Regions from separate parts of the Claveliimonas sp. genome, predicted to be linked through region 2. Evidence: predicted binding sites of a transcription regulator. Region 2 holds the regulator's gene; each other region holds the start of a gene.

Region 1 (9,154 bases), on a different contig from region 2:
CCTGTTGCCGTGGATCTTCTTACTTTAAATTCCTTTTCCAGATCCCTCTGAAAAAGATCCCTGTTCAAACCTTCTAACAGAATAAAATGCAGAATATGTTTCTGCATATTAGTCAGTTCTCTTTCTTCCTCCGCGTCCTCTTCATAGGACATCTGTCTTTTCAGCTGATGGGAAACACGGCTGATCCACTTTCCCGCATCTTCTCCCATTTTTCCTTCCGTTCCTTTCCTTCATAATTGTTCTGTAGCTAACAATTTGGTAGCTAACAATATAAGTAGTATATGAACTTTTCACAAAATTGTCAACATGGTTTCTGTAAAATCTACCGTAAGAAATTTCCTGTTGAATAAGAAACAGCGGGCTGCCGCGCCATCACTGGCACAGCAGCCCGCTGTTTTACTCTGTAAAATTTTTGCATTCGTCACACAGTTACATAATCATGCCGACAAGCTGAAAAATAAAGTTTGCTGCAACTCCGGCGCACAGACCGCCGATCGTATGACTGATGATAGCTTTTCCTGTCATATGCGGACAGTTCAGGGCAGACATCATGCCGACATGTGTGCTTAAATATCCGCTCCAGCACATACACATTGCCGTAAACACAGCAATATCGTTTGCGTGGGCAATGCCTGTGCTTACCATCTCCGGCACAAGGCCAATTGCCGCTCCGGCAGCTCCAAGAGCCGTGATCGGAACTGCCACTGCAGAAGCAGAAGTAAAACCAAACAAAGGTTTCAAAATGAAGTCAATCTTCTCACCAATCCATGGAAGCAGCGCTACTCCTTCATATGCGGCTCCGGTGTATGTTCCGTCTGCAGAAGGACCGTTTGTCAGCATCATTACGATGGTGCAGATTACAAGCACTCCCGGAATGATAGCCATACCCACGTTAACACCATTTTTACCTCCGTCCAGCAGAGACTCCAGAAGTCGTCCTCCTACACTTCCGCCCCGCACTTCGCGCTGGTTCAGGAAATCGTCAAGAGATTCTCCTTCTTTAGCCGGAATACAATATTCTGTAACTCCAAATTCTTTCTTGGTAAAGATCATCATGATCCTTACGCTGACGATACTTCCTATAATCGCCCCAAGATTTCCGATCAAAACAGCCAGTCCGAGATTTTCTCCCGGCGCATTGATTCCAAGCATAAATGTTGTGACGATCAGCCCCATACCAAAGGCTGTCCCAAGATTCGTCAACGCCGGCAGCTGGAACTTTTTAAAATAACGCCGGAAGTTTCTGTCTTCTGCAAGACCCAGAATCGCCGGATTATCGGACAGATATGTTGTCATGACTCCAACAGAAGCCGCTCCCGGCAGGTTGTACAAAGGCTTCATCAGCGGAGTGATCGCTTTATTCAAAAGGGCAATAACTCCAAATTCAGACAATACTCCGGACAAAGCTCCTGCAATAACCGCAATCGCCATGATATTAAATACTGTGTCTATCAAAAGCTCGTATGCGGTAGCCATCAATGTCTGCATCATGTTTGCCCCGCCCATTTTCATGGCAATGCCGCCAAATATCAGCAGAAAGATCACCAGGAAAATGAAGGCCTCCAAACTGACCGCTTTTTTGTATCTCTTCTCCATACTCTTCTCCATTTCTTTGTTAATTTTAAGACAATCTTTTGTCTTAGTCCTGATTAGCATATACTAATTTTCTGTAAATTGCAACTTCTTTTTTCATGTCCCTAAAATCATTTCTGCAGTTTTTTTATTTTTTCAACCGCCTGTCTGTAAATTTCTATTTCGTGCGAGTGCGCATCCCTCAAAGCGTTTTATTCGATAGGGAGTGAAATTTTTTGTCCAAACAAGAAAAGAGTTCCGCCTGCGGAACTCCGCAGGCGAAACTCTCATATTTATCTCTTACATTTTCTGTGATATCCTGCCGGCTCCGGACAGAACCGAAGCGGTATCTTAACCTCTCTTCTTCGCATCGTGGAAGAACATTACTGCACAGATTACCATGACAACGCAGACCAGATATGTCAGTACTGTCAGCGGAAGCGATGTAACGATAAATCCGGCGATCAATACGCCGATCGCGCCGCTTATGATCATAGGTATCGTGGACGCACGGTTGTATTTGCCTTCCTTGATGAACGTAATACCACATGCCGGACAAAGGTATGCGCAGGATCCCATCATAACAGGAAATGCCACATCAGCGCTCATACCGAGCAGAAGAACGATAGCCATACATGGTGCATAGAGTCCGATCCCTGCTGTCATAAGAATACCAAGAATGAAATTAGCAATGACACCCACTGCCAGCAGTCCGCCTGTCAGTCCTCTTGCTGTTCCAAGGATACCGAAAGGTCCTACTTCGTTGATCTTGCAAAGAGTAATAGCTGCCACCAAAATAAGTGCGACACCCATCACAACACGAATTTTCATAATGTCAAGCCGGGAAATAATTCTGGCTCCGATCACTGAGCCGACAATAGATGCTGCAATCATAAGAACCAGAGTCAACGGATCCATATCAATCCTCTGGATAAAGATAGTGGCTTCCACACAGATAGGAATACCGAATGCTACATTTAACGTACCTGGAATCAGGTCATCATCAACAGCCTTGTTGAACTTCCATGCTGATGTAGCAATCGCATAACTTCCAATTCCAAGCGTATCGAAAAAGTTAGCGATCATACTGACAATCACATTGTACCCCATTTTGCTCTTGTCAAGTTCATCTTTGTGGGCTACCACATCCTTCACCAGCACTACAAAAAATACCGCTGCGAATACCCACATAATAATAAGTAATATCGTTGCTGCACTCATAAAATTCCCTCCTTTGCAACCTCTTTGTATATTTTATACAAAAGATATAACTTTATTATACTATTTTTGTTAAAAATATGTCAAGCATTATTTTTATATTCTTCTATTTCTTAATATTTTTGAGATTATTTTAGAAATTTCTCAGATTTTTTCGCACAAAATCATGGAAAGTAACCGCTCTGGAATATATAATAGAAGTATCACACAAAGGAGGAGGGCGCATATATGAAACAAGATAATATGTTAGCCATGATCTTAGCCGGCGGCCGTGGTACAAGACTGCACGAGCTAACCAACAAAGTTGCAAAGCCTGCCGTTTCGTATGGTGGTAAATACAAAATCATTGATTTTCCAATCAGTAATTGTGCCAACAGTGGAATCGATGTTGTAGGAGTTCTTACACAGTATGAATCCATTCTGCTCAACAGCTATGTAGCTGCCGGAAGACGCTGGGGACTGGATGCAAAAAACAGCGGCGTCTATGTTCTTCCGCCCCGTGAAAAGGCGGACGCAAATCTGGATGTGTACCGGGGTACTGCCGATGCGATCTCGCAGAATATTGATTTTGTAGATACCTTCTCTCCGGACTATCTTCTGATTCTTTCCGGAGATCACATTTACAAAATGAATTATGCAAAAATGCTTCAGTACCACAAGGAATGCGGTGCCGATGCTACGATCGCCGTCATTGAAGTTCCGATGAAAGAAGCGAGCCGTTTCGGAATCATGAATACCGATGAAAACGGACGTATCGTTGAATTTCAGGAAAAACCGGCAGAGCCTAAGAGCAACCTTGCATCTATGGGAATCTATATTTTTGACTGGAAACTGCTTCGCAAAATGCTTATCTCCGACATGAAAAATCCTGATTCCAGTCACGATTTCGGCAAGGACATCATCCCTACTCTGTTAAAAGAAGGGAAAAACCTGTACGCCTATAAGTTTAAAGGCTACTGGAAAGATGTTGGAACGATTGATTCTCTCTGGGAAGCAAATATGGATCTGCTGGACAAGAACAACGAGCTGGATCTTAACGATCCCACCTGGAAAATCTATACAGAAGATGCCACAACGCTTCCACAGTATATCGGACCGGATGCCGAGATCAAAGAGGCCTTCATTAACCAGGGATGCATCATTGAAGGAATGGTGCAGAATTCTGTATTGTTCACCGGAGCACGAGTAGGCGCCGGCGCAAAGATCATCGACAGCGTTCTGATGCCCGGAGTAGAGGTGGCAGAGGGCGCGGTTGTACAGCGCGCACTGGTTGCTGACAATGTAAAGATCGGCAGGGAAGCCGTTGTGGGAAGCGCTGACAGCGAACACATCGAGCTTGTAGCCAAACGTGTAAAGGGGGTTGAATAGTATGAATAAAGCATTTGGTATTGTAAACTTTTCCGGAAACCATATCTGGGTAGAAGGTCTGCAGCCTTATCGCCCCGTCGGCGCTTTTTCCTTTCTCGGAAGATACCGTGTCATTGATTTTCCGATCTCAAACATGAGCAACAGCGGTATTGACCAGATTCAGGTATACATTCGCCGCAAGCCCCGCTCTCTGACCGAGCATCTTGGCACAGGCCGTCACTATAATATTAATTCCAAGCGCGGCAGACTCCACATTTTGTTTTCGGAGACCGGTTTGGATCATGACATTTACAACAACGACATTGCAGCGTTCCAGGAAAATATGGAATGCATTGAGCAGGTACACTGCCCCTACGTTGTCATTGCACCCAGTTATATGATCTACGCCCAGGATTTCAGTACACTGCTTCAGACTCACATTGATTCCGGCGCTGACATCACGCTGCTCTATCATTCTACTGATGACGCCAAGGAAAAATTCCTGAACTGCAACACTGTGAACCTGAACAGGCAGAAAGGTGTCCTTTCTCTGGAAATGAACCGCGGAACTGCCAAAAACCGCCACATTTTCATGGATACTTATATTATGAAAAAGGAATTGTTCATTGAGCTGATAAACAAAGCGCATAAGACCTCTTCCATGTACAGTCTGGCAGACATTGTCAACGCTTCCTGTGAAGAACTGGATGTGCGCGGCGTTTCCCACCGCGGATATTTTGCAGCCATTACCGATTTCAAGAGCTATTATGATGCAAATATCTCTCTGATCGATTTCAAGACAGCACTCAGCCTGTTTGATGACCAGTGGCCGATCTACACCCGCACAAATGATTCCTGCCCGACTCAGTATTTTGAAGGTGCAGACGTAAAGAACTCCGTTGTATCCAACGGATGCCTGATTGAAGGAACGATCGAAAATTCCATTATCGGACGCGGATGCGTCATCAAGAAAGGCGCCGTTGTCAAGAACAGCGTTATCCTTCCTGATGTTTTAGTGGGCGAAGGAGCTCATATAGAAAATATTGTTGCAGACAAACACGCACAGATTACCCATGTAAAGGAGATCATCGCTGATCCTGCATCTCCGGGATATATCCGAAGAGATGATAAAATCTGAAAATATCCCCGCCGGAATCCCAATTATATTCCGGTGGGGATATTTTTCTGCTGTTTTTTCTGTTATAATACATCTATCTAACTGGATATACATACAAATTTGGAAAGAGAGGCTGACAGATCATGGATCAGTTAAACCAATATCTTACACAGAAATACTCTCCTTATTATATCCCCGGCTCCGGAAGCGGGGACATCCTTATGTGGGGAACAACCCGGGATTCACAGATCATTCCCGGCTTTCTTTCTTTGAATGTGGGAGTGGATTATGATCCCCTCTCTCCTAATCCGAATCTTACAAAAGGAATGATCACCGACACTCTGAATCAAAGTTATGCGGATTTTGACGGGAACTCTCCTTTTGCCGCCTTTTTCAGGATCTTCCGGCTGCTTTCATACCGCGCGGACCTTCCCTGCATTTTTATCGCATATCCGACACTTCCTGCATACAGTGATGATCAATGGGAAAAGACGCTGGAAGCATATCCTTTGGAAGATGTTCGTTTTTATGTTTGGAATTTGAAAGAATCCAAAACAAAATTTTTGACGGGCAAAGAGCTGAAGAACGAGATTTATTCTATTCTGGATGTAAATTTCCAGGATCAGGGCACCGGAAAGGAAAAAAATAAAAGCATTCACGATTATTTTCATTACTGGAGCCGCTGCTTTTTATCCGCCCATATCCGCAAGCAGGACTGTGATGGAATCCTCTTTGACAAAAGCGGAACAAACTGTTCCCTGATCGAGATCAAACGTTCTTCCAATCCGCCCATCCCCAAGTGGCGTCCCTATATTGACGATGAAAACAATTACCGGAATCAGCTTGCCTTTGCCCGCAGTCTGAAAGCCTGTTTCTGGCTTCTCCAGCATGAGGGAAACCCTGTCACAGAAACAGGACAGGTGTCTTTCTGGGATATCCGGGGTATAAATGAGACGGAGGCAGAGCGCCTTCGCCGTCTTCAGGCAGAAGGACATCGCGGGGTACATGGCGACTATCTTACCTGCTCCCGCTTTTTCTCTCCCCTGCCTGTCTCTGCAGAAGAGGAAAACCTTCCCTCTTTACATTCTCTGATAGAGTCTTTTATTGACTGCAGCCCGGGAGACTGATCCTTCTCCTCATTTATCATTTTTCTTCAAAATCTGTACGGAAATATTTCAGATTGGCGGGAATTCCTTCTACCTTCCCGCCATCCTTCATCCTGTATCCTTCTATCACTCTCTTTAATCTTATATAAGTAATCTCTTCACAGATGTGATTTTCATTGTTCGTACACAAAATGAAATGGCGCTTTCCGCCATCCTGGCGGTTCTGTTCCAGAACTGCCTGTCCTGTAGTTCCGCTTCCTGCAAAGAAATCCAGTACAAGGGCATCCTTCTTTTTCAGATACCGCAAAAGTATTTTTATCAGTTCTACCGGTTTGGAATATTTAAATACCGTTTCCCCCTGAAAAATACGCTTGATATCCGCTGCGGCATTTGCGTTGAGCACAGTCTGGATCACATTTTTGTAGGGCGCGCATTTCTCCACGGGATTTCCTTCATTATCCACGTTGAGATAAATTTTATAGCGGACTGCCCAGCCATTTTCCTTTCTTGAAGAAGGCATAATTTCCAGAAATCCGTTTTCCCTGGCCCATTTCACTTTCTCCCTGCTCCATTTCCACGTCCACCCATCCCGCACGAACTCTGTACGCCCGTTGGGATAAACAGGTGTGCCGTCGGGAGCTTCGATGGCATAATTCAAAGCGTCGCTGTATCTTACGCTTCCCCGATCCAGTGAGTCATAGTAAAAAGGCCCTCTCTCCTCCTCGTATTCATCTGTAAAGCGGTAACGCTTCCTGTCATAGGCCTGGTAATTTTTATCGAAAATCTGGTCTGCCCTCCGGATATCCTTTACATAGACCAGGATATATTCTGTAATGGTGGCAATCCCTCTTGCATCAGACGCACCTGTTTTTTTCTGCCATATAATATTTGTAACAAAATTCTGCTCTCCCATGATCTCGTCGCAGAGCAGTTTCAGAGCATATACTTCGTTGTCATCGATGCTGATAAAGATTACACCATTGTCGGCGAGCAGTTCTTTTGCCGCTTCCAGTCTTTCTGACATAAAAGAAAGCCACTTACTGTGCCGGAAGCCGTCCTTTTCATCCACAATAGCGTCATCATAAATAAAATCTTTGTTTCCTGTATTGTAGGGCGGATCAATATAAATGCAGTCCACTTTTTTCCTGCATGTTTCTCCAAGGAGCCTTAGGCTGTGCAGATTATCTCCCTCCAAAAGGTAATGGTATCCGTCCTCCCGCCCGGCCATACTGATCCTTCGCTCTTTAACCTCAGTAAAAACAGGAACTTTCGTCTGCATTTCCTGGTCGATCCGCTCCTCATGCTTTTCCCAGACCAGTCCGTACTTCCTTGTCGTCAGTTCTTCTTCAATATCGCGAACTGTAGACAGTGAAGTCTCATCCGAAAGTCCCTCTTTGATTTTTTCTAAAAATTCCAGCATCTGCTGACGCTTTTTACCGGACAGATTTGTCATAATGTACTCCTTCTGCTGTGAATAGTAACACTGTAGGTACAGTATAACAAATTTTTATAAAAATGTGAAAGAGTTTCCTTAAGACAGCATCATCCTGTCATTGGCAAACTCATCGCCGCTCACTTCCTCAAATTTTGCCAGAAGATCCGATACGTGAAGATTCCTTTTCTCCTCTCCGGACACATCATATATAATCCGTCCCTCATGCATCATGATCAGACGGTTGCCATGCGCAATGGCGTCCTTCATGTTATGGGTCACCATAAGCGCTGTCAACTGATGTTCCTCTATTATTTTATCGGAAATGTCCAGCACCTTGGCTGCTGTCTTCGGATCCAGCGCTGCGGTATGTTCATCAAGAAGAAGCAGCTTCGGCTTTTTCATAGCTGCCATTAAGAGAGTTACCGCCTGCCTCTGGCCGCCCGAGAGAAGTCCCACTTTGGTGCTAAGTCTCTCTTCCAGTCCAAGATCCAGTTCTTTCAACTGCTCTTTATAGTTTTCCCTTTCTTTTCTTGAGATTCCCCATCGCAGCCCCCTTCTTGCTCCCCGGCGAGCCGCAATAGCCATATTTTCTTCAATGGACATCGTAGCGGCAGTCCCCGTCATCGGATCCTGAAATACTCTTCCAAGATACACCGCTCTTTTATGCTCCGGAAGCCGTGTAATGTCCGTACCATCTACAATAATATTTCCGGAGTCCACATTCCACACACCCGCTATCGCATTGAGCATAGTAGACTTGCCGGCTCCATTTCCTCCGATGATCGTCACAAAATCTCCGGGATTCAGATTCAGGCTTGTTCCTGTGAGCGCCGCTTTTTCATTTATTGTCCCTTTATTAAATGTCTTATAAATTTCTTTGATCTCCAGCATGTATCCCATAGTTTTAAGCCCTCCTCTTCACTGAGCGTTTTTCTTTCAGATATGGTACTGCCAGGAATGCGGCCACCACCAAAGCGGAGAAAAGCTTCATATAATCCGAAGGCATCTTCAGCCACAATACAAGTGCATATGCCACGTAATACAGGATCGCACCTACAAAAACCGCTGTCAGAGTATAGGCAAAGGCAATCTTTTTGCCCGCACACAGTTTTCCGAAAATAACCTCACTGATAATAACAGCTGCAAGGCCTATGACAATCGCTCCACGGCCCATGTTGACATCTGCCGCCCCCTGATATTGAGCCAGTATACCGCCGCAGAGTCCTACCAGCCCGTTGGAGATCATCAAAGCCAGCACCTTCATAAAATTCGTATTGATCCCCTGAGCCCTCGCCATCTGTGGATTACATCCCGTAGCCCGGATGGAAGCGCCCATTTCCGTTCCAAAGAGCCAATAGA
Region 2 (8,553 bases):
CTGACTCGTCGAAATGGCAGGAAATGGGCGAAGTGATTCCGATAACGAGGGAGAATGGATCAGGTACCAGAAGCAGCTTTGCAGAGGCACTTGGTCTGAATATAGAAGGGGTAGATGACCAGGATGAGATCACAGAATCTGCACAGACAGAGACATCCGGAGAAGATATGCTCCGTGCTGTTGCAGGAGAAAAGAATGGTATCGGCTATGTCACTTACAGTACGGATCTTCAGGAAGGGGATGGAGCAAAAGAAATTACGATAGATGGACAAAAAGCAGAGGATGAAACTATTGAAGAAGACAGCTATCCGCTTACACGAACGCTCTATCTTGCCCACACAAGTGAAGACAAGGATCTGGAAACAGATTTTATAAACTATGTGACGGGGAAGGGACAGGAAACCGTATCAGAGTTTTTTGTGCCCATAGGAGGTAAAGAGATTTTTTTATCTAATCAGGCATCCGGTACTTTAAAAATACACGGCTCCACAACTCTGGCACCGGTTATAGAGCAGTTGGCAGATGACTATGAGAAAGAAAATTCCAATGCACAGATTGAGGTGGAAGTATCAGATTCTTCAAAAGGAATTACAGATGTACTGACAGGAAAATGTGATATTGCTATGGTATCCCGGCAGCTGTATCAATATGAGACAGAAGTATTAGAAGCAGAAGCAGTTGCAAAAGACGGGATCCGTGTAATCGTAAATGAAAAAAATCCGACAGAAGATATTTCAATGGATACACTGGAGAAAATTTACACTGGAAAAATCAGTAAATGGGAAAATACACAAGAATAGAGGATGAAGAGAAATGGATAATGTATATATGAATCGAGAGTTATCTTGGCTGAAATTTAATGAAAGAGTGCTGGAGGAAGCGGAGAATAAAGAGGTCCCTTTGTGTGAAAGGCTCTCTTTTGCGTCTATCTATCAGACTAATCTGGATGAATTTTTTATGGTCCGGGTTGGTTCTTTGCAGGACCAAAGCCTTCTTGGCAAAAAAATCAAAGATAATAAGACCAATATGACTGCAAAGGAGCAGATTGAGGAAATTTTGAGAAGAGTTCATATATTAAATGAACGCCGTGACAAAGTTTATGAAGAACTGATGTCACGTCTGAAAGAGTGGGGATTTTCCCTTACGGATTTCAGAAGTATGGAAAAAAGCGAAAGTGAGTATATGGAAAGATATTTTGCCATGGAGATTGAGCCTTTAATATCACCTACCGTAGTAGGAAAGCGTCAGCCATTTCCGTTTCTTAGAAATAAAGAAATTTACGCGGTAGCTGTTTTGGAAACAAAGAGTAAGAAGCAGAGGATCGGTATCATTCCCTGTACAAATAGCATGGTAGAAAGGCTGATTGCAGTTCCGGACAGGTCAGGAACATATATGCTGGCTGAAGAACTGATTCTGCATTACATGCCGAGAGTTTTTAAAGGCTATCAGATCAGGGCCAAATCATTGATCCGCGTAACGAGAAATGCAGATATAGATGCTGACGCCTTATATGATGAAGATTTGGATTATAGGGAATTTATGGCAGATTTAATTAAAAAAAGAAAAAAACTTTCTCCGGTCCGGCTGGAACTGTCCAGGGAGATGGACGGAGATATCGTAGGTATTCTCTGTAAATACCTTGATTTAGAGGAAGCCAGAGTATTTCGTCAAAGCACACCCCTTGATCTGTCTTTTTCTTCTAAAATCCAGGATATGCTAAGAAAGAACCCGGAATTGTTTTTTGAAAAGCGCACGCCACAGAAATCTTCCTCTTTTGAAGATGGAAGAGGAATTATAGAGCAGATAAGAGAGTCGGATAAAATGCTTTCCTATCCCTATGAATCCATTCGTCCGTTCCTCCGGATGCTAAATGAGGCGGCAGAGGATGAAAACGTGATTTCCATTAAAATGACACTCTATCGTCTGGCAAAACAAAGTAAGGTTGTTGAGGCATTGGTGGAAGCAGCGGAAAACGGAAAAGAAGTTGTCGTTTTGGTAGAGCTGCGTGCCAGATTTGATGAGGAAAATAACATCGAATGGTCAAGACGTCTGGAAGAGGCAGGCTGTCAGGTGATCTATGGTCTGGAAGGCTATAAGGTGCACTCCAAACTCTGTCTCATCACGAGAAAAAATGAAGGAAAGATTGAATATATCACTCAGATCGGAACAGGAAATTACAATGAAAAGACCTCCAGACTGTATACAGACCTTTCTCTTATGACGGCAGATCCGGATATTGGCATGGAAGCATCAGCTGTATTCCAGGCGTTGTCAAAAGGTGAGACTGTGGAAAGTTCCAGTCACCTCTTAGTAGCGCCAAAATGCCTTCAGTCCCGGGTCCTGGAAATGATGGACGAAGAGATAAGGCAGGCAAAAGAAGGACAGCCGGCTTATATCGGATTAAAGTTAAATTCTTTGACAGATAAAAAAATTATTGATAAACTGATAGAAGCGTCGGAAGCAGGAGTGAAGATCGATATGGTGATTCGCGGTATCTGCTGTCTGGTTCCACAGGTAGAGGGAAAAACAGAAAATATCCGTGTCATCAGTATTGTCGGAAGATTTCTGGAACACTCCAGAATCTATATTTTCGGATGCGGCGAGCGGGCCAGATATTACATTGCCTCTGCAGATTTTATGACTCGGAATACTGTGCGCCGGGTAGAAGTGGCGGCGCCTGTGCAGCAGCAGAATCTGAAAGAACGACTTCAGGCTATGTTTGATCTTATGTTGAGGGACAATCAGAAGGCACGGCACGAAACGGCTGACGGCAGTTACCTTTTTGTTCGCATGGAGGATCCTGACACAGTTAAAGTAAACTCACAGGAATACTTTTATGAGGAGGCTTACGAAAAGGCAGGACAAATGTAAGATAAGAGTGGTGGTAGAATGATATGGAAACTCGGAGAGAGGCTGGAGCAGATTGAGACAGAAACATGGAAGGAGACAAGGCCTCCGGCTGTATTTCTCACTGATTCCAAAAATGCCCGCCGGGATTTGGAATTGGCAGGTATACAGTATGAAAATGAAATACAGACCAACAAGATAGGATTTTGTAAACTGGAAACACAGCAGGAATGCCTGGCGGGTACACTTTGTATCCCCAGGCTTTTGGACGTGCTTGGAAGCAGATACCGCATTTACTTTTTTGTGAATCAAGATCATGTTGTACTTGTAGATGATGAAGATTTTTCTATGAGGCTGATCCGAAGGATCAAAAGAAAAAAGACCCATCAAGGAGAAACAAAGGAACGGTTCATATATAATTTTATTGCTGAATTTATGAGCAGAGATCAGGAAATTTTGATGCAGTATGAGAAAATCCTTATGCGCATGGAAGAAGACGTCATGCAGGGGAAAATTGAAAATTTCCAGAGGGAACTGATGCCGATACGAAGAAAACTTCTGACACTTCGCGGCTATTATGATGAAATGATGGATATGGGAACAGAGCTTGAGGAAAATGAAAATGGATTTTTCGCCAAGAAACAGCTCAAATATTTCGGGACACTTTCCAATCGGGCAGACCGGCTGATGGGGAGGACTGCCCATTTGCTGGAATACGCACAGCAGGTGCGAGATCTGTATCAGGCACAGGTGGATGCAAAACAGAATAGTAATATGCAGTTTCTGACTGTGTTGTCCACCATTTTCTTCCCCCTCACCTTAATTACCGGATGGTACGGTATGAATTTTGAAAATATGCCGGAGCTGAAAAACGGATATCCCGGCGTTATTGCACTAAGTTTGATCGTTATTGTTGTCTGTATTTTAATCTTTAAAAAGAAAAAAATTCTCTGATTTTATTCCTGGGAGGCGAGAGCCTCCCATTTTTCATACAGTTCCTCCAATTCAGCAGCGATGTCAGCTTTTTCTCTGGCAAGTTCCTGACAGCGTATAGAATTGGTATATACTTCCTCCAGCGCCATCAGCTCATCAATCTGTCCGTCTCGTTCCTCCAGAGAAGTTATGCGTTCCTCTGTCTTCTTCAGATCATTCTGTCGTTTCCGTTCCCGTGCCTTTTCTTCTTTTTGCTCCTGCCAGCTTAACTTGGCTTCGGAGGCTGCTTCGGCAGCCGGGGCATTATCACAGGATGGAACTGACGCGTATGCGGCAGTCAATTCCTCCCGCTTTTCCAGATAATAGTCATAATTACCGATATAGTTGACAAATGTTTTGTTTACAAGTTCCAGGATCCTGGTGGCCGTTTGGTTAATGAAATATCGGTCATGGGACACATAGAGGACGGTGCCTTTGTAATTATTCAGAGCGTTTTCCAGAATTTCTTTGGAGGCGATATCCAGATGGTTGGTAGGCTCATCAAGAATGAGGAAATTTGCTTCCGAAAGCATAAGCTTTGCCAGGGAAACACGTCCCCTCTCTCCGCCGCTTAAATCTCCGATAAGCTTAAAAACATCATCCCCCGTGAAGAGGAAAGCAGCCAGCATATTGCGGATTTCCGTGTTTGTAAGAGAAGGATATGCATCTGAAATTTCTTCAAATATAGTTTTTTCCATATGAAGAACATGATGTTCCTGGTCATAGTATCCGATATGCACGTTTGTCCCAAGTGTAAAGCTTCCGCTGTCAGCAGGCAAAACCCGGTTCAGGATTTTAAGGAGGGTTGTCTTGCCGGTTCCGTTATCTCCGATTACCGCTACATGTTCGCCTCTTTTGATTTCAAAGCTGACATTTTCAAAAAGGGGCTGGGACGGAAAAGATTTGCTTAAGTGATCTACGGAAAGAACATCATTTCCGCTGACACAGGAAGGTTCCAGCACCAGATGGATATCTGTTCTTTGCTCCGCAGGCTTTTCTATGCGTTCCATTTTTTCCAGCATTTTTTCCCGGCTTTCTGCACGCTTGATTGACTTTTCCCTGTTAAAAGAGCGGAGCTTTTCGATCACGGCTTCCTGATGGCGGATCTCCTGCTGCTGATTGAGATACTCTTTCATCCTTGCTTCACGGATTTGCTGCTTTTTACGGGAGTAATCTGTGTAATTGCCAAGGTAGGTCATAATGGAACCCTGTTCAATTTCAATGACCTTTGTTACCACTCTATTGAGAAAATAGCGGTCATGGGAGACGATAAGCACGGCACCGGAATAATTCAGAAGATAAGTTTCCAGCCAGGAGATCGAATTAAGATCCAGATGGTTGGTAGGCTCATCTAAAAGAAGGACATCCGGTTTTGTAAGAAGAAGTTTGCCTAATGCTACACGTGTTTTTTGACCACCGGAAAGAGCGTCTACCGGTTTGGAGAATTCTTCTTCGTCAAAACCAAGCCCCTTGAGTACTCCCACAATTTCACTTTCGTAGGCATAGCCATTTTCACGTTCAAACCGGTCAGACAAACGGTGATAAGTATTCAGTCGCTCAGTAAGTTGTTCGCCCGCAAGGTTGGGAATTTCCTGTTCAATTCGGCGGATCTCTTTTTCCAGTGATATGATCTCCGCTTTGGCAGTGCGTACTTCTTCGTAAATAGTGTTTCCTCCGGAGAGATTCTGGTGCTGGGAAAGATAGCCAAGAGATTTTCCTTTCGATAAAGTAATGCTACCGCCGTCAAGTGGCAGTTCTCCCACAATCATTTTCAGTATTGTTGATTTTCCAGCTCCGTTGATCCCAACAAGTGCTGCTTTTTCATATTCTTCTATGTGAAAGGAGCCGTTTTTTACAATGACATCCTCACCAAATGCTTTTTCAATTGAATGACATGCTAGTATCATAAATATATACCTCCGGGACTATTATATCGGTGATTTGTGAAGGTGTCAATTTTCTGCAATTCTTTATATAAAATCTAATATTCCAAAGTTTTCCGAACAAAAATTTGACTTTGAACAAACAATTCTATATAATGTAGACAGAAAAAGATTGGGAAGGTGAAAAGAGTGGAAAGCAGAGAAATTTCGCAGGCAGTCATACGGAGGCTCCCAAGATATTACAGGTATTTAGGAGAACTGCTTGAAAATGGGGTGGAACGTATCTCTTCAAATGATCTGAGTAAGAGAATGCAGGTAACTGCATCCCAGATTCGGCAGGATTTAAATAATTTCGGCGGATTTGGCCAGCAGGGATATGGATATAATGTGAAATATCTTTATACAGAGATAGGAAAGATCCTCGGTTTGGAGGAAGAACATGGAATGATCATCATCGGGGCAGGAAATCTGGGTCATGCTCTGGCGAATCATGCAGGATTTGAAAAGCGGGGATTTGTATTAAAAGGCATTTTTGATGTTAATCCTACTTTAAAGGGAATGACAATTCGTGGAGTGCCTATTTATATGATGGATGAGCTGGAAGATTTTATGAAGAACAGTGATATTGAGATCGGAATCCTCACCATACCTAAGGCAAAGGCAATTGAAGTGGCAAATCAGCTGGTGGACTATGGGATAAAGGCGATTTGGAACTTTGCCCATACAGATCTGAATTTGCCGGATAACGTGATCGTGGAAAATGTACACTTATCGGAAAGTCTGATGAGATTATCCTATAATATCAGCCGTTACAACGAGGAACATAGGGCTGAAAAATAGCGGGGATATGACAGCGTGTGAAGTAAGCGTGTGCGAAAGGACAGGCTTTCTTTACACGCTTTTTCAATAGAAAACTTCGTTTCCTGTTGCGGATTCTTTGTTCTATATAAATAAAATAAATAAAAAGGGGGTTGACAGTATGAGATATTTGCCGGATGGAAGACAAATGAAGGCAGCGGATGGGTATACGATACGGGAGAAAAAAATGCCGTCTCTTATCCTGATGGAAAGGGCGGCAAGAACTTTTGTAGAAACGGTATGTGAAACAGATGCAGATCTGTCAGATGTATGTGTTGTATGCGGATCCGGAAATAATGGCGGAGATGGATTTGCTATCGCCAGACTTCTTCTGGAAAGAGGAGCGGGAGTATCAGCCTGTATGGTGGGAAACCCTGATCATTGTACCGAAGAGACAAAGAGGCAGATTCAGCTTTTCCGGGAGGCAGGAGGAACCATAGAGGAAGGTTTTACGGAGAGAAAATGCAGCCTGCTTATCGATGCCATATTCGGGGCAGGGCTTAGCAGGCGTGTGGAAGGGCATTACCTGGAATGTATTCAGGCGATGAACCGGTCAGAGGGGAAAAAAGTGGCAGTAGATGTACCCTCCGGAGTTTCCACATCTACCGGAGAGGTTGTAACCGACGCTTTCCGGGCAGAGCTGACAGTCAGTTTTCAGTGTGAAAAACTTGGCTGTGTACTTTATCCGGGGAAGGAGTTTGCCGGAGAAGTAAAGGTAACGGATATAGGAGTCGATGTCTCAGCGATGCCGGGGGACAGAGATGTAGCCTATGCGCTGGAGCAGGAGGATGCGGCGAAAATGCTGCCGAAGCGCAGAGAGGATTCTCATAAAGGGACTTATGGAAAGGTTCTTATTATCGCCGGAAGCAAAGGAATGGCCGGAGCAGCTTATCTGGGCGCACTGGCGGCCTATAAGACGGGGGCAGGTCTGGTACAGATCTATACGTCAGAGGATAACCGGGCTGTACTGCAGACGCTTCTTCCGGAGGCAATCGTTCGCTGTTATGATTTCTTTGACGAACGGGAACTTTTGCAGCTGCTGAAATGGGCGGATGTGGTGAGTATTGGTTCCGGGCTTGGAACCAGCGACAAATCACGGAGGATTTTACAGGCAACACTGGAAAATGTAGAGGTTCCCTGTGTTGTGGATGCGGACGGATTGAATCTTTTATCTGCGCACAGCCGCTATATGAAAAATCTTGTCCGTGGTCAGTTTATTTTTACTCCCCATATGAAAGAAATGTCCAGGATAACAAGGAAATCAGTGGAAGAACTTCGAAACAGCCGAATGGAAATATTAAAGCAGTTTGCCGGAGAATATGATGTTACATGTGTACTGAAAGATGCGCGCACGTGTATTTTCAGTCCCGGGGAGCATCCTTTTGTGAATTTGTCAGGAAATGCGGCTATGGCAAAGGCAGGAAGCGGAGATGTTCTTGCAGGTGTGATCACAGGTCTTCTTGCACAGAAAATGTCCTGTTTTGATGCAGCGGTCCTAGGTGTTTACCTTCACGGACTGGCAGGAGATGAGGCAAAAAGGGAGAAGGGAAGCTACAGCGTGCTTGCAAGAGACCTGGCGGAAAATATCGGGACTGTTCTGAAAAGACTGGAGGAATGATCGTATGAAAAAATACAGCAGAGTCTGCGCCAGAATAGATTTGGACGCAGTGGAATATAATCTGGATATGATGAAGCAAAACATCAAAGAAGAAACGAAGATGATCGGCGTGATCAAGACGGACGGATATGGCCATGGCGCCGTGCAGATTGCCAGATATGTAATGGAAGAAAAAGATTATATATGGGGATATGCAGTTGCCACTCTGGATGAGGCTGTTCTATTGAAGAAAAATCAGGTGAAGAAGCCGGTTTTGGTTCTGGGCTGTATTTTCCCGGATCAGCGGGATATTATGATAGAGCAGGAAGTACGTATGACCTGCTATACATTGGAAATGGCAGAAGATATTTCCAAGAGGGCACAAAAATTGAATCA
Region 3 (5,704 bases), on a different contig from region 2:
TTCTTACGCTCTTTCATACGTGGGTCACGTGTCAGGTAGCCTGCTTTCTTAAGGATCGGTCTGTAATCAGCATCTGCCTCAAGAAGAGCTCTGGAAATTCCGTGGCGGATCGCTCCTGCCTGTCCTGTGTAACCGCCGCCTTTTACGTTAACGATCACATCAAATTTTCCTTCTGTCTCTGTCGCAACAAGCGGCTGACGAACGATAACTTTCAGTGTTTCCAGTCCAAGATACTCATCGATATCTCTTTTATTTATTGTAATTTTTCCTGTTCCAGGTACTAAATATACTCTTGCGATTGATTTTTTTCTTCTTCCTGTTCCGTAGAATTTTCCGTTAGCCATTTCTTAATATCCTCCTTTCGACCTCTGATTAAAATTTCAGTTCTTCTGGTTTCTGAGCCTGATGTGCATGCTCTGGTCCAGCGTATACATGAAGTTTCTTAATCATGCTTCTTCCTAAAGGTCCCTTCGGAAGCATTCCTTTTACAGCCAGCTCAATTACTTTTTCCGGTTTCTTATCCATCATCTCTGCCAGTGTAGTCTCTTTCATTCCGCCTACATAATCAGAGTGATTGTAATAAATTTTCTGAAGCATTTTCTTTCCGGTTACTTTTACATCTTTTGCATTGATCACGATCACGTAATCACCTGTGTCGATATGCGGTGTAAATTCCGGTTTGTTCTTTCCTCTCAAAACCTTAGCTACTTCTGATGCTAAACGTCCTAATGTATATCCTGTAGCGTCAACTACATACCATTTTCTTTCAATCTTGTCTGGACTAGCCATATAAGTTTTCATTGGTTTACCTCCTATGAATCGTTGCATTCTATGCGTTTACTTATAGATATTATATCGAAATCAGCCAGGTTCCGGGGCTTTGGTGCCTGCTGTTTCTCCTTTTGTCATACTGCATTATTATATTATACGCTTCCACGCGTGTCAACTGTTTTTATGGATTTTTTGCTGTATTTCTTCAGTATTTTTACCTTATTTTATTTGGCAAAAATCTGGAATAAATATTTCCGGACTAATCTTTGTTTATAGATTGACAATTTTCTTCTTTTATCCTATAATCGTCTTAAAAATAACAGTAATAGTTATTATTACCTTTTAGGTATGTGTTCCGGACATCAGAAAGATTTATCATCCAAAAAACAAACAGTACGGATATACGGCTGTTTTATTTATAAAAAGTAAAATCCTATCAAAAACTATTTATCAAAGGAGGAACAACTATGAAAACTGTAATTATTGGAGCAAATCATGCTGGAATTGCTGCAGCCAACACTCTCTTGGACAACTATCCTGATCAGAAGGTCGTTATGCTTGACCAGAACACGAACTTAAGCTATCTTGGATGCGGAACTGCACTGTGGGTCGGACGCCAGATTGATTCTTATGAAAATCTTTTCTATACCGATAAAAGTGCTTTCGAAGCAAAGGGCGCTGTTATCCGCATGGAAACAACGGTAGAAAAGGTAGATTTTGAAAAGAAGATTGTTTTCTGTAGAATAAAAGATGGCTCTTCTTTTGAAGAGAATTATGACAAGCTGATCCTTGCTACAGGTTCTCTTCCAATTGCGCCGACACTTCCCGGCAGTGATTTAAAAGGGATCAGTTTCCTGAAACTTTTCCAGGACGGCCAGAATGTAGACCGCCAGATCAGCGATCCAGACGTCAAAGATGTGGCTGTCATCGGAGCCGGATACATCGGTGTGGAAATTGCTGAAGCAGCGAAACGCCGGGGCAAAAATGTCCGCCTTTTCGATGTAGCTCCCACTTCCCTTGCCAGCTATTATGATCCGTGGTTTGCAGAAGATATGGACAAAAATCTCGCTGCACATGGAATCGAGCTTCATTATGGCGAGCGCGCTACTGCCTACAAAGGCACAGAACATGTAGAAGCAGTTGTGACAGATAAGGGAGAATATAAGACAGATCTTGTCATCAACGCAATTGGCTTTCTTCCAAACAACGCTCTTGGAAAAGATCATCTGGAGTGTTTCCGGAACGGAGCATATAAAGTAGATAAACATCAAAAGACAAGCGATCCAGATGTATACGCCGTAGGCGACTGCGCCACAATCTACTCCAACGCGCTTCGGGCTGAGACTTATATCGCACTTGCCACCAATGCAGTCCGCACAGGAATTATTGCCGCTCACAACATTGGCGGAACCACCCTTGACGCTATTGGAGTACAGGGTTCCAACGGCATTTCCATCTTTGGCTACAATATGGTTTCCACCGGATTGTCCGTTGCCGCTGCACAGAAAAACAATATGAGTGTGGAATATACTGACTACGAAGACCTGCAAAGACCGGGATTCATGAAGGAAAACGCAAAAGTTAAAATCCGTATCGTATACGAATCAGATTCCCGCCGCATTGTAGGTGCACAAATGGCTTCAACAGAAGATATTTCCATGGGAATCCATATGTTCTCCCTTGCAATCGAAGAGGGCGTAACTATTGATAAACTGAAACTTTTGGACATTTTCTTCCTTCCTCATTTCAATCAGCCGTATAACTACATTACTATGGCTGCACTTAGCGCAAAATAAAAATCCGCCTGCAAGAGGCAGACAAAAATAAGAAAGGCCCTCTATCCCTTCCATTTCTTTATAGGAAGGGATAGAAGGTCTTTCCTGTTTTTTCATGCAGCTATACTGACCGCGGTTATTTCGCTTTATCTATCGTGTAAGATTGCAGACTTTTTTGACATCCGTTCTTTTCATAAAATCCTTCCACTCCCGGCTGCGCGCCAAAATATAACATAGTAGGAGTGTTCTCCTTTGCAAGTTCAAGAAGCTTACTGCCTACCCCTTGCCTTTGATATTCCGGAAGAACAAGTAATTCTGTAATCGTTCCAAAAAAATATCCGTCTGTAAGAATGCGCAGACACCCTACAAGCATTTCATTATCATACGCCGTAATATTCAGTGTCTTAGACAATGCAATTTGAGTCCGCTCTATATCATAATCGCCTTGCCATATTTGATTGACAAAGGGCAGGAAAACCGAAGCCGCGAGCTCTGTATCGTTTACTTTATATTCTGCTTTCAGTGCAGCGGATGTTCCTTTAACCTCAATTCGCTCATTTGATTCTTGCCTTCCCTCCTGTGCAAAGAGTATAATATGTTGGCATTAGATTTTTTTACTTTAGCGTCGGTGTACAAGGGGACAAAATCTACCCTTCACCAACCGTGTTGCCCCTTGTACACCGACGCTATCATCCTTTAATGAAAGAACACTCTGGAGGAATCATCTATGAGAAAAAATATTGACCTCGTAAACGGCCCTGTGCTGAAATCTCTGACACAGCTCGCCGTTCCCATTATGGCCACCTCTTTGATACAAACCGCCTACAACCTTACGGATATGCTCTGGATTGGAAGAGTCGGCAGCAATGCTGTCGCGTCAGTGGGGGCTGCCGGAATGTACATGTGGCTCTCCAATGGTCTTGCTGCTCTGCCAAAAATGGGCGGTCAGGTAAATGTGGGGCATGTGCTGGGAGCTGGCCGTCCCAAGGATGCAGCCAACTACGCAACAGCCGCACTTCATATTTCTATAATTTTCGGCCTCGTTTTCGGACTGGTCTGTATCTTGTTTTCCAATCCGCTGATCGGATTTTTTAACCTGACCGGACATCAGGTCATCGCCGACGCTCGCATTTACCTGAAAATCACCTGCGGATGTGTCATTTTTTCTTTTTTAAACCAGACACTTACCGGAATATTTACTGCAGCCGGCAATAGCCGCTCCTCTTTTATGGCAACTTTAACCGGCCTTCTTATCAATATGATATTGGATCCGGTACTTATCTTCGGACTTGGACCATTTCCTGTCATGGGTGTGGCCGGAGCGGCTATCGCAACTGTACTGGCACAGGCGACAGTAACCCTTATCTTTTTTGTCTTTGCCAAAAAAGACAACATTATTTTTTGCCATATAAAACTATTTCGAATCCCGGACAGAAGTCATTTTTCTTCTATTGTCAGAATCGGATTCCCAACTTGCATACAAAATATGATTTTTACAGGTATTTCCATGATCATTGCCCGGCTCGTTGCAGGATATGGAGATGCCGCTGTTGCAGTGCAAAAAGTTGGTTCACAGATTGAATCCATCTCCTGGATGACTGCAGATGGATTTGCCGCTGCTGTAAACTCTTTTCTTGCTCAAAATCATGGTGCCGGAAAATACAGCCGAATCCCAAAAGGATATTACAGCGCAATGAAAGTTGTTCTTGTATGGGGACTTTTCTGTACACTACTGCTAATTTTCCTCCCTGCCCCTGTATTCCGCCTTTTTATTACAGAAGCAGACATTCTCCCCATGGGAGTAGATTATCTCATGATACTTGGCGTGTCCCAGCTCTTCATGAGTGTTGAGATCACCACCGCCGGTGCATTTGCAGGGCTTGGCAGAACTTTGCCCCCTTCTGTAACCAGCATCGTTTTGACAGGTATGCGCATCCCGTTTGCTATGCTCCTGATCCATACGCCACTTGGACTGAATGGAATCTGGTGGAGTATTACTATTTCCAGTATTTTCAAAGGAATTATCTTATTTATATGGTTCCGTCATCTGCTCGCTCACAGGAAAAACTATGTTGATATATCAGACAGTGGGAAAATGTATACAGAATCTTCTAAATGTAGTAAAATATAAACACAATTTCGTACGTACTGATCAGGAGCAGCTCCTGTCAGGACTGTAAATGATCCAGTCTAATATAATAATCAATAATAATGACAAAGAGAGGTTAAAACTATGTGGGCTTACAATAGCATTTTTTATCAAATATATCCTATCGGCTTTTGCGGGGCTCCGGTTCATAATGACGGGGAATGTGTACCGCGTATACGTAAAATTATGGAGTGGAGTGAATATCTGGAAAAACTCGGTGTAGATTCTATTTTACTGAACCCGATTTTTGAATCCGACAATCATGGTTATGATACCCGCGATTTCAAAACCATCGACTGCCGTCTGGGGACAAACGAAGACTTTGCCGACGTCTGCCAGGATCTTCACAATCACAATGTAAAAATTGTGTTGGATGGCGTATTTAACCATGTCGGCAGAGGATTCTGGGCTTTTAAAGATGTCTGTGAGAAGAAATGGGATTCTCCATACAAGGACTGGTTCCACATCAATTTTGACGGCAACAGCTGCTACAATGACGGCTTCTGGTATGAAGGATGGGAAGGCCATTTTGAGCTGGTAAAGCTGAACCTGCAAAATCCCGCTGTGACGGATTATCTTCTGGAATGTGTCAAATTCTGGGTGGATACTTTTGATATCGACGGCCTGCGCCTGGATGTGGCCTACTGCCTGGATCCTGATTTTATGCGCCGTCTGCGTTCCTATACCCAGGAACTGAAAGAAGACTTTGTCCTGATCGGGGAAGTTCTTTTCGGAGACTACAATCGTATTGTCAACGATGAAATGCTCCACAGCTGTACAAATTACGAATGTTATAAAGGAATTTATTCCAGTTTTAATTCCATGAATATGTTTGAGATTGCCCATTCACTTCAGCGTCAGTACGGCCCGGAACAATGGTGCCTGTACCGCGGAAAACATCTGATGACCTTCGTAGATAATCACGATGTCACCAGGATCGCAAGCATTCTCACAAACAAAAACCACCTTCCCCTGACTTACGGGATTCTTCTTGGAATGCCGGGCATTC
Region 4 (9,154 bases), on a different contig from region 2:
GCACAGCGGCATATTTGCTGTTTTTCTTTCTTATTTTGTTGTTTTTCTTTTTGCGATTTTCTTTTTCTTTGTAGCAGGGCGGAACATACTGATACGAACACGGTGTGTCGCATCTCTTTGGGATGACTCCTCAAAAATGCGGAGATATCCGGTATCCTGGATCAGCCACTGTCCGTCAATCTTTACATATTTATCCGTGTAAATAGCAGACCCCCTGATCTCCAGACCTTCATAAGTATCGCCCTTATCAAAAAGCAGATCATCCTGCAGATACCATTTTCCATAGGCAACTGTATCGCTCTCAAACCAGATCTGCGGATTATGTCCCTGATGCAGAGTGATTTCTGTTTTCGGCATCGTTTCTGCCAGATAATTTGTAATCTCTTTCGGACCGTGGAATACCAGTTTACCATCAGAGTATGATGTCTCAATATCCGGTGCCATAGTGGCTTCCATCGCTTCCCAGTCCTTTGTATCCATTGCGCAGAAATATCTGCTCTTCAGTTCTTTAATTGCCTGTACATCCTTCAGCTGCTGCACTTCTTTTTCCAATGCCTCAAGACGTTCTTCAATTGTCATAATATCCTGTCCTTTCCTTAGTATTATACGTTCATTCCAACTGCGTATGCGTCGGCTGTCGCATCAATACCCATTCCTACTTTCTTCGCGTCACCAATTACATCATAAGCGATTCCCAATTCTTCACATTTTGCTTTCAGATCCTCTGTCTTCCGGGATGTCGTTCCTACAGAAATTACAAGAGTGTCAAAATGGCGGGTTTTCTCGCTTGTCTTTTTGAATTTATCTGTAAACTTATATGTAATCTCATGGTCGCCGATGCTTGTGATATTGCTTCGGTTGCTCTTCTGGATCGTCTTGCCCGGATACTCGATATCAAGGAACATCGTACGCAGCATACCCATCTTGTTTCCGACACGCTTTTTATCCATAATACGGACATCCTTCACACCTTTGTTGATCAGATACTGGGCTGTCTCGCAGCCGATCAGACCACCGCCCAGGATCAGCACTTCTCCTTTGGCCTCTGCTTTATCTGTCAGAATATCTTCTGCAGAAACAACGTCTGCTCCATCAATTCCCGGAATATCCGGTTTTACATATTCAGAGCCGGTTGCTATGATGACATGATCCGGCTTTACTTCTTCAATCAGCTCAGGTGTTACTTTTGTACCAGTCTTGATCTCAATACCTTTCTTCCTGCACTGCTCAATTTCCCATTCTACAGCGGCAGCAAATTCTTGCTTCTTAGGTGCTTTTCCTGCCAGCACAAATCTTCCTCCCGGATTTTCCGCTGCTTCGTAGATCGTTGGATTGTGTCCCCGCGCTTTCAGAAATTCTGCTGTAACCAGACCGCCGATACCTCCGCCGATCACCATAACATTCTTTGGCGTTTCAGCTTTTGGAAGTCCTTTGTATTCCAGACAAAGCATAGGATTTCTCGTACAGGTAATATGTTTCGCATTCGGATCGATAACCTTGTCATAACATCCTTCTGTACATCCGATACAGCGGCGGATATCCTCCTCGCGGCCTTCTTTTGCCTTATTGCACCACTGTGGATCAGCCAGCTGTCCTCTTCCAACCGCGATCATATCGATCTTTCCTTCGCGGATCAGTTCATCTGCAAGTCCCGGCATATTGACACGTCCCACTCCGATAACAGGAATGTGAATACCTTTTTTTATTGCTGCAATATTATCCATATTAAATCCCGGCTCCAAATTATAAGGAGGAACCTCATAAACAGTTGCAAGACTGCGGGCATTCCCTCTGGAAAGATCCATGGCATCCACGCCGGCTTCTTCTGCCCAGTTGATAAACTGGATGGTTTCTTCTACTGTTGTAACCTTTGGAAGCATCTCATCAATGGCGTCGATACGCATGATCAAAGGCATATCATCCGGCATATTTGCACGCATTTCCCGGATTACCTCCAGACTGAAGCGGCAGCGGTTTTCCAGGCTCTGATTGCCGTACTCATCTGTTCTCTGATTCAAAGAAGGATTCATAAATTCATGAGGCAGATAAGTGTGCGCTCCGTGAAATTCCAGCGCATCAAATCCGGCTTCCACGGCAAATTTTGCCGCCTGCCCGTACTGTCTGATAATTTCATGAATACGCTCTACTGTAAGATTGTCCGGTGTTTCCAGCTTATTCGTTTTATCAAAAAACTCCTGGGGAACAAATCCTCCATGCCAGATCTGCACAGCAGCCTTTCCGCCATTTTCATGGATCGCATCTACAATTTTCTTCAGCTCATCTCTGTGGTGCTCATTATAAAGGCCAAGATACAGATAGGCGTGACATTCCGGACAGATTGTAGCAATCTCCACAATATTCAGTCCGCAGCCTCCTGCTGCGATCGCTCCATGATATCCTGTCAAGTCTTCCGCTACATCATGTTTGTTTTTTGCCATCTTTGTATTCATCCCCGGGAGAACTACTCTGTTTTTCAGCTCCAGTCCTCTCAGTTTAATCGGTGAAAACAATGCGTCATAACTCATTTTCCAAACCATCCTCTCTTTTCTTAATACAGATCTTTCATCTGTATCCTCCTTCTGGCAGATACGGGAATTACCTGTCAGAAAATGTTTGAATATAATTCATAGTATTTCATTTCAGTGTATTTCATTTCAGTATTTAGTTTTATAATGGTGATGAACAGATTACATAGCTGTAATCCTTAAAAGTTGTTTAAATTTTAACACTATCTTTACATTCCTGCAGGAGCAAAAATTTGATTATTATATACAAACAATGTACAAAATTTCGATTTTTAATATCACTATTGTCTAATTGCCAAGAGTTCTCTCTGAATTTTGTAGTGATTTTTAAATAAATGTCCTGTTTTACAGAAATACTTTCTCACGATTTTTTTTGAAAATGTAGCTTGATTGACAAAAAAATGTGCATTCTCCCTCTTTCAGTTCGTTTATTATTTTATTAAAACAAACGTTCAGGAGGAAGTTTTATGATAACAGATATGAAAAATTCAAAGCTTTTCAGTCCTATTCAGATTGGAAGAACCACTCTGAAGAACAGAGTGGCAATGGCTCCTATGAGTATGGATTATGAAGCAGCAGACGGATCCGTCCCGAAAAAGCTGGCGGATATTTTTGTACGGCGCGCCGAGGGCGGCACCGGCTATATTGTAATCGACGCTGTAACTGTCGACAGCAAATATCCTTATATGGGAAACACGACATCTCTGGATAAAGACAGTCTTGTTCCACAGTTTAAACAGTTTGCAGAACGCGTCAGGGAGGCAGGCAGTGTTCTGATTCCTCAGATCATCCATGCAGGTCCCGAATCTATTTGCGGATACCGTAAGATCGCACCTCTCGGACCTTCTGCCAATGTAAACGCCAACTGTCATGTCAGCCGTCCTGTTACGGTAAAAGAAATCCAAAAGATCGTAAAACAGTACGGTCAGGCTGCACGCCGGGCGGAAGAAGCCGGATGCGGCGGCGTCAGTCTTCACTGCGCTCACGCCTATATGCTTCCCGGTTCTTTCCTGTCTCCTCTCCGCAACAAACGAATGGATGAATACGGCGGAGGTCTGGACAACCGCGCAAGATTTATTCTGGAAGTCATTGAAGAAGTCCGAAAAAATGTAAGCCGGGATTTTCCGATCTTCCTGCGTATTTCCGGCGACGAACGTATGATCGGAGGCAACTCTCTCGAAGATATGTTGTACCTGGCTCCCAAATTTGAAGCGGCCGGAGTCGATATGCTTGAAGTTTCCGGCGGTACCCAGTATGAAGGACTGGAGCATATCATCCCCTGCCAGAACAAGAGCATCGGTGTAAATGTATATGAAGCATCTGAAATCAAAAAAGTAGTAAATATCCCTGTTTTTGTTGTTGGAAAGATCAATGATATCCGCTATGCAGCAGATATTGTAGAGCGCGGTCTGGTAGACGGTGTATCTATGGGACGTCCGCTTCTTGCAGATCCTGATCTGTGTAAAAAAGCCTATGAAAACCGGTTTGATGATATCACGCCATGCGCAAGCTGCGGCGGAAGCTGTATCACCCGCAGCGAGGCAAGTCCACAGTGCAGATGCCATATCAATCCGAGAGTCGGAAGAGAATATGATTTTCCGGAAGTTCCGGCTGAAAAATCCAAGAAGGTACTGGTGGTGGGCGCCGGTCCCGGAGGTATGATGGCTGCTGTCACAGCTGCAGAAAGAGGACACCAGGTTACTGTCTGGGAAGCTGATAAAAAAATCGGCGGACAGCTGAATCTGGCTGTTGTTGCCCCCGGCAAACAGGAAATGACCAAATGGATGGTGCACTTAAACTATCGCGCTAAAAAAGCCGGTGTAACTTTTGAGTTTGGCAAAACGGGCACTGTAGAAGCGGTTCGGGAATTTGCTCCTGACGCCGTGATCGTAGCTACCGGCGCAAGACCTTTGATCCCGCCGATCAAAGGAACACAGGATTATCCGGTCCGTACAGCTCACGATTTCTTACGCGGCAAGATTGTCATTCCGCGAGGACGTGTCTGCGTATTGGGAGGCGGCGCCGTTGCCTGTGAGACTGCAGAAGTTCTTCTCGAAAATGCACGTCCTAATTCCTTTACCAGGGGATTTGAAGCCAGCATCGGTGATGTGGAAGTCACAATGGTGGAGATGCTGCCCCAGCTTCTCACCAATGTCTGCGCGCCGAACCGTACTCCGATGGTACGGAAGCTCAAGAGCAAAGGTGTGGATATTAACGTAAATTCCAAAATCCTGGAAGTAACAGATCACGACGTAAAAGTACAAAGAGCAGACGGCACGGAGGAATGGCTCCGCGGATTTGACTATGTACTTTTCGGCCTCGGCTCCCGAAATTACGATCCGCTTTCCGAAGAACTGAAGACATTTATTCCTGAAGTATATGCAATCGGCGACGCGGTGAGAGCCCGCCAGGCAAGCTTCGCTATGTGGGAAGGTTTTGAGGCCGCTTACAAATTGTAAATACTATAGACTGTAAAAGACATTCTACTCCTGGAAAAACTGCAGATGCTATGTAGTATCTGCAGTTTTTTCTATTTTTACCTTTCTTCGTTTCAAAATCTGAAAATCCAAAAAATTTATGTGCCTCATTGATTTTTCTTTTTCAATATGCTATCCTTTTCGCATACTTGGAGTGTCATATTTCGACATTTGCCACAGAAATCAGAGAGGTGACGTATTATTGTGAACAAAAAGATCTATCCCTTATGCGAACCGCCAAGAAACGGCATATTCTGCGGTCCTGACAAGTATCTGAAGCTTCAGGAATATACCGTCAGTACTGAAATGTGTCCGATCATGGAGTTTGACAGCTATTTTATTCTTGTAAAAAAAGGGCGTGGCATTTTTATTATAAATGGGGAAAAATTTGCAGTGGAGCCCGGCTGCATATCATGGATCCAATGCTCGCAAGTTCTTACAATCTGTCCGGATTTTAATGAACAACTTCAGCTATGGGTCTGTTCTTATGATTATCAGCTTTTAAACTATTATTCTTTCAGCAGAATATCTTTTAATGAAGAACAGGAAATTGTCAACAGTCTTCCTGTAATCGGTCCGGATGGCTCCGAGGTGGAACAGATCATCCACTTATTCGATCAGTTCCAGAAACTAGGCAAGAAGAAATCTTACGGATCAGCTATCCTGCGCAGCTCTTTTCTCCGTAAGATCGAACTACTCTATAACCGTGTGGCACAGAGCGCAAAGGCGAGCTACCAGTTTGAGTCTTTCCCCTTGAGCCGGAAGATCAGCCTGTATATCGCTACCCACAGTAATGCGCCCCTGACTGCATCGGACGTAGTCGATAACGTATGCCCTTCTTCAAGTGAAGCGTCTCTTAATCATACGCTTCTTGTCGTTACCGGGCTGAATTTCGGCCAGTATCTGAACCGGATGCGGCTGGCGCATGCAATGGCATATTTTCTTTATGATAATCTGCCTTTTAACTACATATCTTCGATTTCCGGTTTTAATAAAGAGATTTCATTTTTCCGTCATTTCAAAGCCATAACGGATATGACACCCCTGGCTTACCGGGAACAGATGCTAAGCAACGGTAAAGACGGACGGATCTATCGGGGAACGATAATGAGTGAACCTCTTCTGTCTGCCATCACTTATCTATATGACAATATGACTGAACCTATTGATGCAAATATTATGACCCGGGATCTTTACACTACAAAAAATATCCTGCGCAGTCAGTTTAAAGAAAAACTGAATGCCAGCTACAAAGACATTCTGCTTCAGTTCCGGGTGCGCTATGCAGAATCTTTGCTGGCTACCACTAACCTGCCCATTCTGGATATTGCTATTGAATCCGGTTTTGGTTCCGACCGCACGATGACGCGGGTATTTTTCAATATCAACGGCCTTTCCCCTGGCGAATTCAGAAAACGGCAGCGTCGGGAAGAACAGGACGAAAAAGGCATCCCGCCTAAAACCATAAAAGAAAGCAGATGATGACTATGCAAAAGGATTCCACATCAAAAAGTACACAGAATAAACAAAAATCTTCCCCCAGAAATAATTCTACGTTTTCCGGTGCACATGATTATTTTTCCAACAACGTGCTTCCACAGGATATTCATGCGCGCACACGGCATATTAAAGCTCCGACATCTTACATTAACAATCAGGAGCAAACTTTTCTTCTGGTTCGTTCGGGAACAGGAACGATATATGTAAACGGAATGGGGTACAAACTGAAGCCGAACACTTTAATTTATTTAAGTCCCTTTCACCGCTACCGCCTGCTTCCCTCCAGCCAGGAGGAACTTACCATTGCAGAGGCGCGCATCAACAGCAGTACCTACGTATATATGATCGCGAATCCATATCTGAAATATGAGCATATGGTTGTTCCATCGCAGCCGCCGATCGCCTGTCTCGAAGGGCTGCCGGCCCAGATTGCCAATGATTCCATGGATGCCCTCTTAAGCGAGACTGAAAATCATTCCAAAGACAGTATCCATTTTTGTTTCTGTTATATTATGGACTTTTTTGGCCTGATCACTGACTGTATTCCCAAAGGTTATCTGTCTCCTTCAGAAAAATAATATAAAGGGTACAAAGCAGAGGCGCTATCAGAGGAAAATTGTAAAAAGAGTCATTGTTAAAAATATATTTTTAACAATGACTCTTTTGCATTTTCACCGGTTTCCCCTTCTTCAAGTTCTATACGTCTGTCAAATTGACTATAAATTCTTACTTTTTGTCTCTTTGTTTTAGCATAAAGCCACAACTTTCCAACCGTTGTATGATCAAAAATATGTTAAAATATCGACAGTCATTGGATGACACATTGGTGATGGACTTTCGAGGTGACGGGAAAGCTTCGAAAACAAAAAGAAATTCACACATATTTACATTCAGGAAAGGGGATCAAACAATGTTTGAAAACGAATTTGAAGGAAAAGTTGTACTGGTTACTGGTGGTACCACAGGCATTGGATATGCCACTGTAAAATCTTATCTGAAAGCAGGAGCAAAAGTTTATTTCCTCGGCAAAGAAGGAGAAGATGTAAGCGCACAGCTTGAGGAACTCAAATCCATCAATCCAAATTATGAATTTAAACACAAAGCAATCAACCTGTGCGATTACAAAGCTGCGCAGGAACTGTATGCTGAAATTGAAGAAATGTGGGGAAAACTGGATATTTTAGTAAACAACGCCGGCGTTGACAGCAGTCTCCCGATCCACAAAATGAAACAGGCACAGTGGGATTATGTTATGGATACCAACATTAAAAGTATGTTCAACATGACAAAATACGCCATCAAACTGCTGAAAAAGACAAAAGGCTGTATCGTAAATACCGCTTCCGTAGCAGGTATTTACGGTTCCGGATGCGGATGCCCTTATCCGGTATCCAAAGGCGGTGTTATCGCTTTCACACAGTCCATGGCGTGGGAGCAGGCTTATGCCGGAATCCGCTGCAACGCTGTTGCACCTGGCGTCATCAACACGAAACTTCTTGACACGGTTCCGCCATTTGCTAAGAAAAGCCTTGCGCAGGGCATCCCGCTTCGCCATATCGGCGAACCTCAGGTTATCGCTGATGCGATTCTTTTCCTGTCTTCCAGCGCCGCTTCCTATATCACAGGCGTTACCCTGCCTGTAGACGGCGGATACAGACCGGCAAATGTCGCTAATTAAGCGATATACATATAGAAAAAACTCGAATCTGGGAGAGAAATGAGAGGTTAAATACTGTGTGTACATCACGCTTCAATATTTTTAATCATAGCAACAATAGTTTTTTTACTCCTGGAACTCAGTTGGCTAATATCGCAAAAGCAAAACCAGATGATCCTGCGATCGTATACATTTCCCCTAAGAATACAGAGTCCGTCATGACCTGGCGGGCTCTGGAGGAATTATCCAATCGAATTGCATGGTATCTTATGGATCAGGGAATCCGATCAGGTAAAAGTGTAGTTGTAGCGCTCCCTAACATTCCCACACATATTGCTCTTGCATTTGGCATTTGGAAAGCAGGTGCATGCTATGTTCCTGTATCCGACAGGCTTCCCAGAAGGAATCTTCTTGAAATATGCGGATGTGTCTCACCTTCTCTTGTTGTGACTAACCGCTGGAAGCCAAACAAATATTTCAGTCTGAGTTCAACCAAATTAAAAGAAGTATGCCAGGAATATCCGGCTGAAATGCCGCCCGATACTCTTGCTGTACCCAATCTTGCAAACTGTACCGGCGGAACGTCAGGAAAAACCAAGGTTGTCCTTCAAAATATGCCCGCCGGAGGAAGTGATGAAGGGCTTCGGGCATGGTTTGCCATGACCGGCATGAGATTTGAAATGCGTCAGCTTCTGGCTGGGCCGCTCTTTCACGGTGCCCCTCACTCTGTCGCCTTTAATGGGCTTTTTTGCGGAAATACATTGTATATGCCCTCCTGTTTCGACCAGAGAGCAATCGTAGCTTTAATCAAAAAACACCAGATCGAGTACGTACAGTTGGTTCCAACGCTTATGCAGCGCATTATCAAGATGCCGGATTTTAATCCGGAGGATCTTGGCAGCCTGAAAGTTTTATGCCATACCGGAGGAGTCTGTTCTCCAGATCTTAAGAAGGAATGGTTCCGCATTCTTTCACCGGAGAAAATATATGAAATC

What was found. Region 2 encodes Rex, which represses fermentation and respiration genes when NADH is low (regulators of the CRP and FNR family bind a similar motif). Its sites were predicted from a motif close to ATTGTTAANTANTTAACAAT; they were not measured.
Region 1: the regulator Rex is predicted to act here: its motif matches at 1,612-1,631, upstream of WJ238_RS06470 (CD0519/CD1768 family membrane protein).
Region 3: the regulator Rex is predicted to act here: its motif matches at 1,037-1,056, upstream of nox (H2O-forming NADH oxidase).
Region 4: the regulator Rex is predicted to act here: its motif matches at 2,711-2,730, upstream of WJ238_RS08120 (oxidoreductase).

The regions. Positions count from the first base shown of each region.
Region 1 is NZ_JAYAZJ010000073.1:81,720-90,873, reverse strand. Features, by position in the region: partial or broken gene WJ238_RS06475 (MarR family winged helix-turn-helix transcriptional regulator) at 1-209, opposite strand, end outside; gene WJ238_RS06470 (CD0519/CD1768 family membrane protein) at 430-1,596, opposite strand; gene WJ238_RS06465 (sulfite exporter TauE/SafE family protein) at 1,924-2,793, opposite strand; gene WJ238_RS06460 (glucose-1-phosphate adenylyltransferase) at 3,019-4,158, shown strand; gene glgD (glucose-1-phosphate adenylyltransferase subunit GlgD) at 4,160-5,275, shown strand; gene WJ238_RS06450 (hypothetical protein) at 5,398-6,381, shown strand; gene WJ238_RS06445 (site-specific DNA-methyltransferase) at 6,398-7,813, opposite strand; gene WJ238_RS06440 (ABC transporter ATP-binding protein) at 7,892-8,686, opposite strand; gene WJ238_RS06435 (ABC transporter permease) at 8,700-9,154, opposite strand, start outside.
Region 2 is NZ_JAYAZJ010000035.1:6,423-14,975, reverse strand. Features, by position in the region: gene WJ238_RS01640 (substrate-binding domain-containing protein) at 1-800, shown strand, start outside; gene ppk1 (polyphosphate kinase 1) at 814-2,871, shown strand; gene WJ238_RS01630 (magnesium transporter CorA family protein) at 2,890-3,801, shown strand; gene abc-f (ribosomal protection-like ABC-F family protein) at 3,804-5,726, opposite strand; gene WJ238_RS01620 (redox-sensing transcriptional repressor Rex) at 5,892-6,542, shown strand; gene WJ238_RS01615 (NAD(P)H-hydrate dehydratase) at 6,682-8,178, shown strand; gene alr (alanine racemase) at 8,183-8,553, shown strand, end outside.
Region 3 is NZ_JAYAZJ010000030.1:504-6,207, reverse strand. Features, by position in the region: partial or broken gene rpsI (30S ribosomal protein S9) at 1-344, opposite strand, end outside; gene rplM (50S ribosomal protein L13) at 373-801, opposite strand; gene nox (H2O-forming NADH oxidase) at 1,239-2,567, shown strand; gene WJ238_RS01150 (GNAT family N-acetyltransferase) at 2,683-3,069, opposite strand; gene WJ238_RS01145 (MATE family efflux transporter) at 3,274-4,677, shown strand; gene WJ238_RS01140 (alpha-amylase family glycosyl hydrolase) at 4,780-5,704, shown strand, end outside.
Region 4 is NZ_JAYAZJ010000086.1:14,530-23,683, forward strand. Features, by position in the region: gene WJ238_RS08115 (nuclear transport factor 2 family protein) at 31-579, opposite strand; gene WJ238_RS08120 (oxidoreductase) at 603-2,525, opposite strand; gene WJ238_RS08125 (NAD(P)/FAD-dependent oxidoreductase) at 2,993-4,984, shown strand; gene WJ238_RS08130 (AraC family transcriptional regulator) at 5,207-6,484, shown strand; gene WJ238_RS08135 (hypothetical protein) at 6,481-7,080, shown strand; gene WJ238_RS08140 (SDR family NAD(P)-dependent oxidoreductase) at 7,413-8,180, shown strand; gene baiB (bile acid--CoA ligase BaiB) at 8,237-9,154, shown strand, end outside.